Rhodopseudomonas palustris HaA2: one gene and its partner. The protein of the gene in region 1 binds, or shares a complex with, the protein of each later gene. Links are inferred from orthologs where the notes say so. Each region holds a gene or a part of one and is shown in the gene's direction. Other genes may lie near its edges.

Region 1 (3,701 bases):
CCGGTGAAATCCTGCATCAGCACCCGCGCCGGGCGGAACGCGATCTCGTGCTCCAGCGCCTTCTTGCGCATCCACTTCGCGACCGCCTGGATGTCCGCTTTCTTGACCGTGCGGTCGTCCTCGTTGCGCAGCAGGTTCTCCAGCAGCACCTTCATCGAATAGGGCAGCCGGGAGATGCCCTTCAGGCCGTTCTTCTCGGCGGTGGGCAGGCTGTAATAGACGTAAGACTTGCTGCCGACCTTGAGGATCTTCCGGCATTTGAAGCTGTCGAGCGAGGTCATGTAGGGCGGGTCCCAGATTTTCGTTTTCGATGGGCGGGCGAGCATTCTTGCGGCGCCGGGAGAAGCGAGCCGAACGGCTTGCAGGCGCCGATGGTGTACTGCATCAAGTTCCGGCTTATAGAACCTTTCCAGATGCGCCGCCAGTTCGACAACGACTAGCGCCCGCATCGATTGTAAGCAAGGCGATCCCGATTCCGGGGGCGGAACAGGCGATTTGGAATGCGGCTTTCGGGACGCGGACTGAGGTGTGTGCGAGGCGGCCGCGAGGTGTTCGACGGACTCGATTTCGAGGCCGCCGGCGGCGAGGCGCTGGCGCTGATCGGCCGTAACGGCGCCGGCAAGACGTCGTTGCTGCGGTTGATCGCCGGCCTGCTGATGCCGGCGGCGGGTAGTATCGACTTCGACGGCAGCGAGCCGGACACGCCGGTGGCCGAGCAGGCGCATTACCTCGGCCATCGCGACGCGTTGAAGCCGTCGCTCAGCGTCGTCGAAAATCTCGCGTTCTGGCGCGACTTTCTCGGCGGCGAACCGACCGATCTGATGGCCGGGATCACCGCCGTGGGGCTGTCGCACGCCGCGGAACTGCCGGCGGCTTATTTGTCCGCCGGCCAGCGCCGGCGGTTGTCGATCGCGCGACTGCTGGTTGTGCGCCGGCCGATCTGGCTGCTCGACGAGCCGACCTCGGCGCTCGACGTCAGGGGTCAGGCCATGTTCGCTCGGCTGATGAGCGACCACCTCGCAAGCGGCGGCCTGATCGTCGCCGCCACTCACAGCCCGCTCGGCATCACCACGCGCGAGATGCGGATCGGAGCGGCGGCGTGAGCGGGGTGCGGGTCATGAACGGATTGCGTTTCGCGGCGGCGCGATCGCCGGCGTCGTGCTCGGGGACCCCCACCCCCGACTCCGGACCGAGCCATGGGCAGGCTCCCTCCCAGAGGGCAGGGCAATCACATATCGAATTTCGACGGCACGGGGGCTCTCTTCACCCTCCCCTGGAGGGGGAGGGTCGGCACCCAGGCCGCGAAGCGGCGTGGGTGACGGGGTGGGGTGAGCAGCGGGCACGGCGGATGAACTCTTCGCCACCCCACCCCGCTCGCTGCGCGAGCGACCCTCCCCCTCCAGGGGAGGGTATTCCTCGTGGCAGCCGCAAACCCTCAGATGCGATCGCCGCGCGCAGCGCAGGAGGCCCGCGATGACCGCCCTCGGCGCCATTATCCGCCGCGACGTCGCGATCGCGCTGCGGGTCGGCGGCGGGGCGCTGATCGGGGTGCTGTTCTTCCTCACCGTGGTGGTGCTGATGCCGTTCGCGGTCGGCCCCGACCTCAAGCTGCTGCAGCGGCTCGGCCCGGCGATCCTGTGGCTCGGCGCGCTGCTGGCGAGCCTGCTGACGCTCGACCGACTGTTCACCGCCGATGCCGAGGACGGCTCGCTCGATCTGATCGTGATGAGCCGCACGCCGCTGGAACTGACCTGCGCCGCCAAGGCCTTCGCGCATTGGCTCGCCGCCGGCCTGCCGCTGATCGTCGCGACCCCGGTGCTCGGGCTGTTGCTCAATCTCGACGGCACCGCCTCGCTCGCGGTGATGGCGACGCTGCTCGCCGGTACGCCGGCGCTGACCTTCACCGGCATGATCGGCGCGGCGCTGGCGGTGGCGCTGCGCCGCGGCGGGCTGCTGATGGCGGTGCTGGTGCTGCCGCTGTCGATCCCGGTGCTGATCTTCGGCGTCGCCGCCTCGCAGGCGGCGATCACAGGGCCGGTGCCGTTCGGCACCCCGTTCTCGATCCTGTGCGCGCTGTCGCTGGCGAGCCTGGTGATCGGACCACTCGCCGCCGCGGCGAGCCTGCGCCACGGGCTGGATTGAGCAGTTCCATCTCGGCCTTGATTGAATTTCGCCGCTCTTGATAGAATCAGGCCGCCAAGTAACCCGATCAATCAGGAACGAACTCGACATGCTTGCAAGATTGCTGCTCTGCGCCGCCTTTGCGTTTGGCGCCGTCACCGCCACCGCCACCGGCAGCGCGATGGCTCAAGCCGACTTCTCGAAGCCCAACAAGAGGAAGAAGGCCAAATGTCAAAATATGGACGACGTGATTAAGAAGCAAGCCCCGTGCATTCCCACGAAGTAGCGACAGGCGGGTTCTATCCAACCGAAGCGTCGCCGCCTCGCAGGCGGCGATCACAGGGTGATCGGACCGCTGGGCGCCGCGGCGAGCCTGCGCCACGGGCTGGATTGAACCCAGGCCGCCAGGCTGTGCCGCTAAGCCGACGCCCGCGGCAACCTCACCCCAGCTTGCGCGCCTCTTCCGGCAGCATGATCGGAATGCCGTCGCGGATCGGATAAGCCAGCTTGGCACCGCGCGAGATCAATTCCTGCCGGGCGGCGTCGAATTCCAGCGGCCCCTTGGTGACGGGGCATACCAGGATTTCGAGGAGCTTGCGATCGACGGAGGTCTCGGGGCGCTCGGGGGGTGTCGTCATGGTCCACGATCTGGATGGGGAATATTGCGGGATTGAAGAGGCAAGTCGGCGCCGGCGTCAACGCGGCGGCGCAATTCGGGGCTGCGCTCACTGCAGCGGAGGATCGCCGCTGGTGCGCTTCTTGGCGAGGTCCATTTCGGTAACGGCGATCAGGATCTCGGCGCGGGTCTTGAGGTCGGGCGCTTCCAGCAGGGCCTGCTTCTCCGGCGCCCCATAGGGCGACATCATCGCCAGCGCGTTGACCAGCGCCTCGTTCGGCGCGCTCTCGACGCCGTCCCAATCGACCTTGAGATTGTTGGCCTTGAGGAAATCGGTCAGCACCGTGAGCAGTGTGTCGCGATCGACCTCGTCCTCGCCCTTGCGGGCGGTGAAATCATCGACGAACGGGAAGTAATCGACCTTGCATTGCCGGTACGGCGTCGCGACCTTCAATTCTTCGACCACCTTGAAGCGCGACACGCCGGTGAGTTCGAGGATGTAGCGGCCGTCGCCGGATTCGGCGAGCTGGGTGATGCGGCCGACGCAACCGACCTGAAACAGCTTCGGCGCCTCGTCCCGCTCCGAATGCGTCACGTCGGGCTGGATCATGCCGATCAGCCGATGGCCGTCGCGCAGCGCATCGTCCACCATTTCGAGATAGCGCGGCTCGAACACGTTGAGCGGCATCTGGCCGCGCGGCAGCAACAGCGCGCCCGGCAGCGGAAACACCGGGATTACCTCGGGAAGATCGGCGGGGCCGCGATAATCGGCATTGATCGGCATCGGCGAATCCCGCGGTTCGAGAGCGAATTAAGAGAACAGAATGGTCGAGAGCCGCTTGCGCCCCTCGATGGTGGCGTCGTCGGTCGGGCCCCAGGCCTCGAACAATTGCACCAGCTGCTTGCGGGCGCCGTCCTCGTTCCACTTGCGGTCGCGCCGGACGATCTCCAGCAGATGCGTGGT
Region 2 (3,613 bases), 3.6 Mb from region 1 along the record:
GACCGCGACACCTTGATTCATATCAAGATTTGAGCGCTGCGGTGCCGTATCCCGGTGTCGCAAATGTCAATTGCGCCGGCGGTCCGGCCATGGTGTAACCCGGCCGGATTTCGACCGCGTCGCAGCCGGCGTTTGCGCTCTCACCGGAACCCTCCTCGCATGGCCTTGTGGTTTGTGTTGGCGATCATGACGGCCGTCGCGGTGTTCGCCGTGCTGTGGCCGCTCGGTCGCGGCGTCCGCGCCGAGCGCGAGGGCAGCGAAGCCAATGTCTACAAGGACCAGCTTGCGGAGATCGACCGCGACGCCGCCATCGGTCTGATCGGCCCTGCCGAAGCCTCCGCCGCCCGCGTCGAAATCGGCCGGCGATTGCTGGCCAGCGCCGATCCCGAAACCGTGGCGCCGGTGACGACGCGCCGCGGGCCGCGGCGAGGGGTCGCGGTGTTCGCGCTGGTCGGACTGCCGGCGTTGGCGCTCGCGATCTATCTGCCGCTCGGCTCGCCGATGCAGGGCGACGATCCGCTGGCGAGCCGGACCAAGACCGCCGCCGCGTCGCAGCCGCTCGAAAATCTGGTGGCGCAGGTCGAGGCGCATCTCGAGAAGAATCCGACCGACGGCCGCGGCTGGACCGTGCTGGCGCCGGTGCTGGCCAAGCTCGGTCGGTTCGACGACGCCGCGCGCGCCTATCGAAATTCGCTGACCTATGCCGGCGAAACCGCGGACCGCCACGCCGATCTCGGCGAGGTGCTGTCGATGGCGGCGGGCGGGGTGGTCACCGCCGACGCCAAGTCGGCATTCGAGCGCGCGGTCAAGCTGAACGCCGACGAGGTCAAGGCGAGGTATTTCCTCGGCCTCGCCGCCGAGCAGGACGGCCGGCCGAAGGACGCCGCGGCGATGTGGCGCGCGATGCTGGAAAAGGCTCCCGCCGATGCGCCGTGGAAGCCGATGCTGCAGGCGCAGATCGCCCGGATCGAGGGTGCGCCGCTGCCGGCGCTGCCCGACGAGACGATCGCTTCGGCGCAAAACATGAGCGAGGCCGACCGCAGCGCGATGATCCGCGGCATGGTCGACAAGCTCGCAGCCCGGCTGCAGCAGAACGGCGACGACGTCGAGGGATGGCTGCGGCTGGTGCGTGCCTATATGGTGCTGGGCGACGGCGACAAGGTGAAGCAGGCGCAGGCGCAGGCACGGCAGGCGGTGGCGGGCAATGCCGAGCGGCTCAAGCAGCTCAATGACGGGCTGAAGACTCTGGGGCTCGACGGATGAGGATGCGGCCGGAGCGCGTGCGGTTTTCCGACATAATGGTCCGGCAATTGTCGCGCACGAGCGAGACGCAACGATCTGGCGCCAATCAGGACGCCGGCACGAGGGTTGGCCATGACGCGTAAGCAGCGGCGGTTGATGATGATCGGTGGCGCCGGCGTGGTGCTCGTGGTCGCAGTGGGACTGGTGCTGAACGCGATGCGCGGCTCGATCGTGTTCTTCTCGACGCCGAAGATGGTGCACGAGCAGAACATCGAGGCCGGAAAGCGGTTCCGGCTCGGCGGCGTGGTCGAGCCCGGCTCGCTCACGCGCGGCGATCAGCTCGCGGTGGCGTTCAAGGTTTCGGACGGCGACGCCACCGTGCCGGTGGCGTTCAAGGGCATTCTGCCGGACCTGTTCCGCGAGGGGCAGGGCGTGATCGCCGAGGGCGCGCTCGACACCGCCGGCGTGTTCAAGGCCGACACCGTGCTCGCCAAGCACGACGAGACCTACATGCCCAAGGACGTGGCCGACGCGCTGAAGAAGCAGGGCCACTGGAAGGACGATTACGAGAAGAAGCCGCCCGGGCCCGGTGCGGCGGCCTCCGCCGACGCCATGAGGCCGGCGCGATGATCGCCGAGGCCGGCCACTACGCGCTGGTGCTGGCGCTGGCGCTGGCGCTGATCCAGTCGACGGTGCCGATCCTCGGCGCGCGGCTGGGCGACGGCGGGCTGATGAACGTCGCGCGCTCGGCGGCGCTGGCGCAATTCGTCTTCGTCGCCGTCTCGTTCGGCGCGCTGGTCTGGCTCAACGTCACCTCCGACTTCTCGGTCGTCAACGTCTACGAGAATTCGCATTCGGCCAAGCCGCTGCTCTACAAGATCACCGGCGTGTGGGGGAACCACGAAGGTTCGATGCTGCTGTGGGTGGCGATCCTGGCGCTGTTCGGCGGCATGGTCGCAGCGTTCGGCAACAACCTGCCGCTGTCGCTGCGCGCCCACGTGCTAGCGGTGCAGGCCTGGGTGGCGAGCGCGTTCTATCTGTTCATCCTGATCACCTCGAACCCGTTCCTGCGGATTCCCAATCCGCCGCTCGAGGGTCGCGACCTCAATCCGGTACTGCAGGACATCGGCCTCGCGGTGCATCCGCCGCTGCTGTATCTCGGCTATGTCGGCTTCTCGATCTCGTTCTCCTTCGCCGCCGCGGCGCTGATCGAGGGGCGGCTCGACGCGGCCTGGGCGCGCTGGGTGCGGCCGTGGACGCTGATGGCGTGGATCTTCCTGACGCTGGGCATCGCGATGGGCTCGTACTGGGCCTATTACGAACTCGGCTGGGGCGGCTGGTGGTTCTGGGACCCGGTCGAGAACGCCTCGCTGATGCCGTGGCTCGCCGGCACCGCGCTGCTGCATTCGGCGCTGGTGATGGAGAAGCGCAACGCGCTGAAGGTCTGGACCATCCTGCTGTCGATCCTGACCTTCTCGCTGTCGCTGCTCGGCACCTTCCTGGTGCGCTCAGGCGTCTTGACCTCGGTGCACACCTTCGCCACCGATCCGTCGCGCGGCGTGTTCATCCTGATGATCCTGTGCATCTTCATCGGCGGCAGCCTGGCGCTGTTTGCCTGGCGCGCCTCGGCGCTGAAGCAGGGCGGGCTGTTCGCGCCGATCTCGCGCGAGGGCGCGCTGGTGCTGAACAATCTGTTTCTCACCACCGCCTGCGCCACGGTGTTCGTCGGCACGCTGTATCCGCTGGCGCTGGAAGTTCTCACCGGCGACAAGATCTCGGTCGGCGCGCCGTTCTTCAATCTCACCTTCGGTCCGCTGATGGTGCCGCTGATGCTGGCGATGCCGTTCGGCCCGCTGCTGGCGTGGAAGCGCGGCGATCTGCTCGGTGCCGCCCAGCGGCTGATCGCCGCCGGCGTCGTCGCGCTGCTCGCGGTCGCCCTGGTCTGGGCCTGGACGTTCGGCGGCCCGGTGCTGGCGCCGCTGGCGATCGGGCTCGCGGTGTTCGTGATTGCCGGCGCGCTCGCCGACATCGTCGAGCGCATCGGCCTGCTGCGCAATCCGTTGTCGATTGCGGCGCGCCGCGCCCGAGGGCTGCCGCGCTCGGCGTGGGGCACGCTGTTCGCTCATGCCGGCATCGGCGTGGCGCTGATCGGCATCGTCTGCGAGACCACCTGGAACAGCGAGCACATCGCCGCGATGAAGGAGGGCGAGTCCGCCAAGCTCGCCGGCTACGAACTCAAATTCGACGGCGCGATTCAGCGCCAGGGCCCGAACTATCGCGAGTTGCAGACGCATTTCTCGGTCAGCGAGAACGGCCGGCCGATCGGCGCGATGACGCCGTCGAAGCGCAGCTTCACCACCCGCAACACGTC

What was found.
Region 2: the proteins of ccmB (region 1) and ccmE are in contact, whole or in part, in a solved structure (PDB 8CE8), measured with the Escherichia coli proteins. The link is inferred for Rhodopseudomonas palustris HaA2 from one-to-one orthologs.

The regions. Positions count from the first base shown.
Region 1 is NC_007778.1:331,135-334,835, forward strand. The notes cover bases 315-3,307. They hold ccmB (heme exporter protein CcmB), read left to right. Parts: upstream 315-1,473; coding sequence 1,474-2,142; downstream 2,143-3,307. Other genes in these bases: ccmA (heme ABC exporter ATP-binding protein CcmA), read left to right, coding at 501-1,103; RPB_RS24450 (hypothetical protein), read left to right, coding at 2,231-2,407; RPB_RS01480 (Trm112 family protein), read right to left, coding at 2,562-2,759; RPB_RS01485 (LON peptidase substrate-binding domain-containing protein), read right to left, coding at 2,847-3,307. Also shown: aconitate hydratase AcnA, read right to left, coding at 1-281; more of RPB_RS01485, read right to left, coding at 3,308-3,521; RPB_RS01490 (thioredoxin family protein), read right to left, coding at 3,549-3,701. UniProt on the Escherichia coli protein: Required for the export of heme to the periplasm for the biogenesis of c-type cytochromes.
Region 2 is NC_007778.1:3,953,669-3,957,281, reverse strand. What follows is about bases 219-3,123. They hold ccmE (cytochrome c maturation protein CcmE), read left to right. Parts: upstream 219-1,374; coding sequence 1,375-1,872; downstream 1,873-3,123. Other genes in these bases: RPB_RS17400 (heme lyase CcmF/NrfE family subunit), read left to right, coding at 1,869-3,123; ccmI (c-type cytochrome biogenesis protein CcmI), read left to right, coding at 219-1,263. Also shown: RPB_RS17415 (hypothetical protein), read left to right, coding at 1-2; more of ccmI, read left to right, coding at 160-218; more of RPB_RS17400, read left to right, coding at 3,124-3,613. UniProt on the Escherichia coli protein: Heme chaperone required for the biogenesis of c-type cytochromes. Transiently binds heme delivered by CcmC and transfers the heme to apo-cytochromes in a process facilitated by CcmF and CcmH.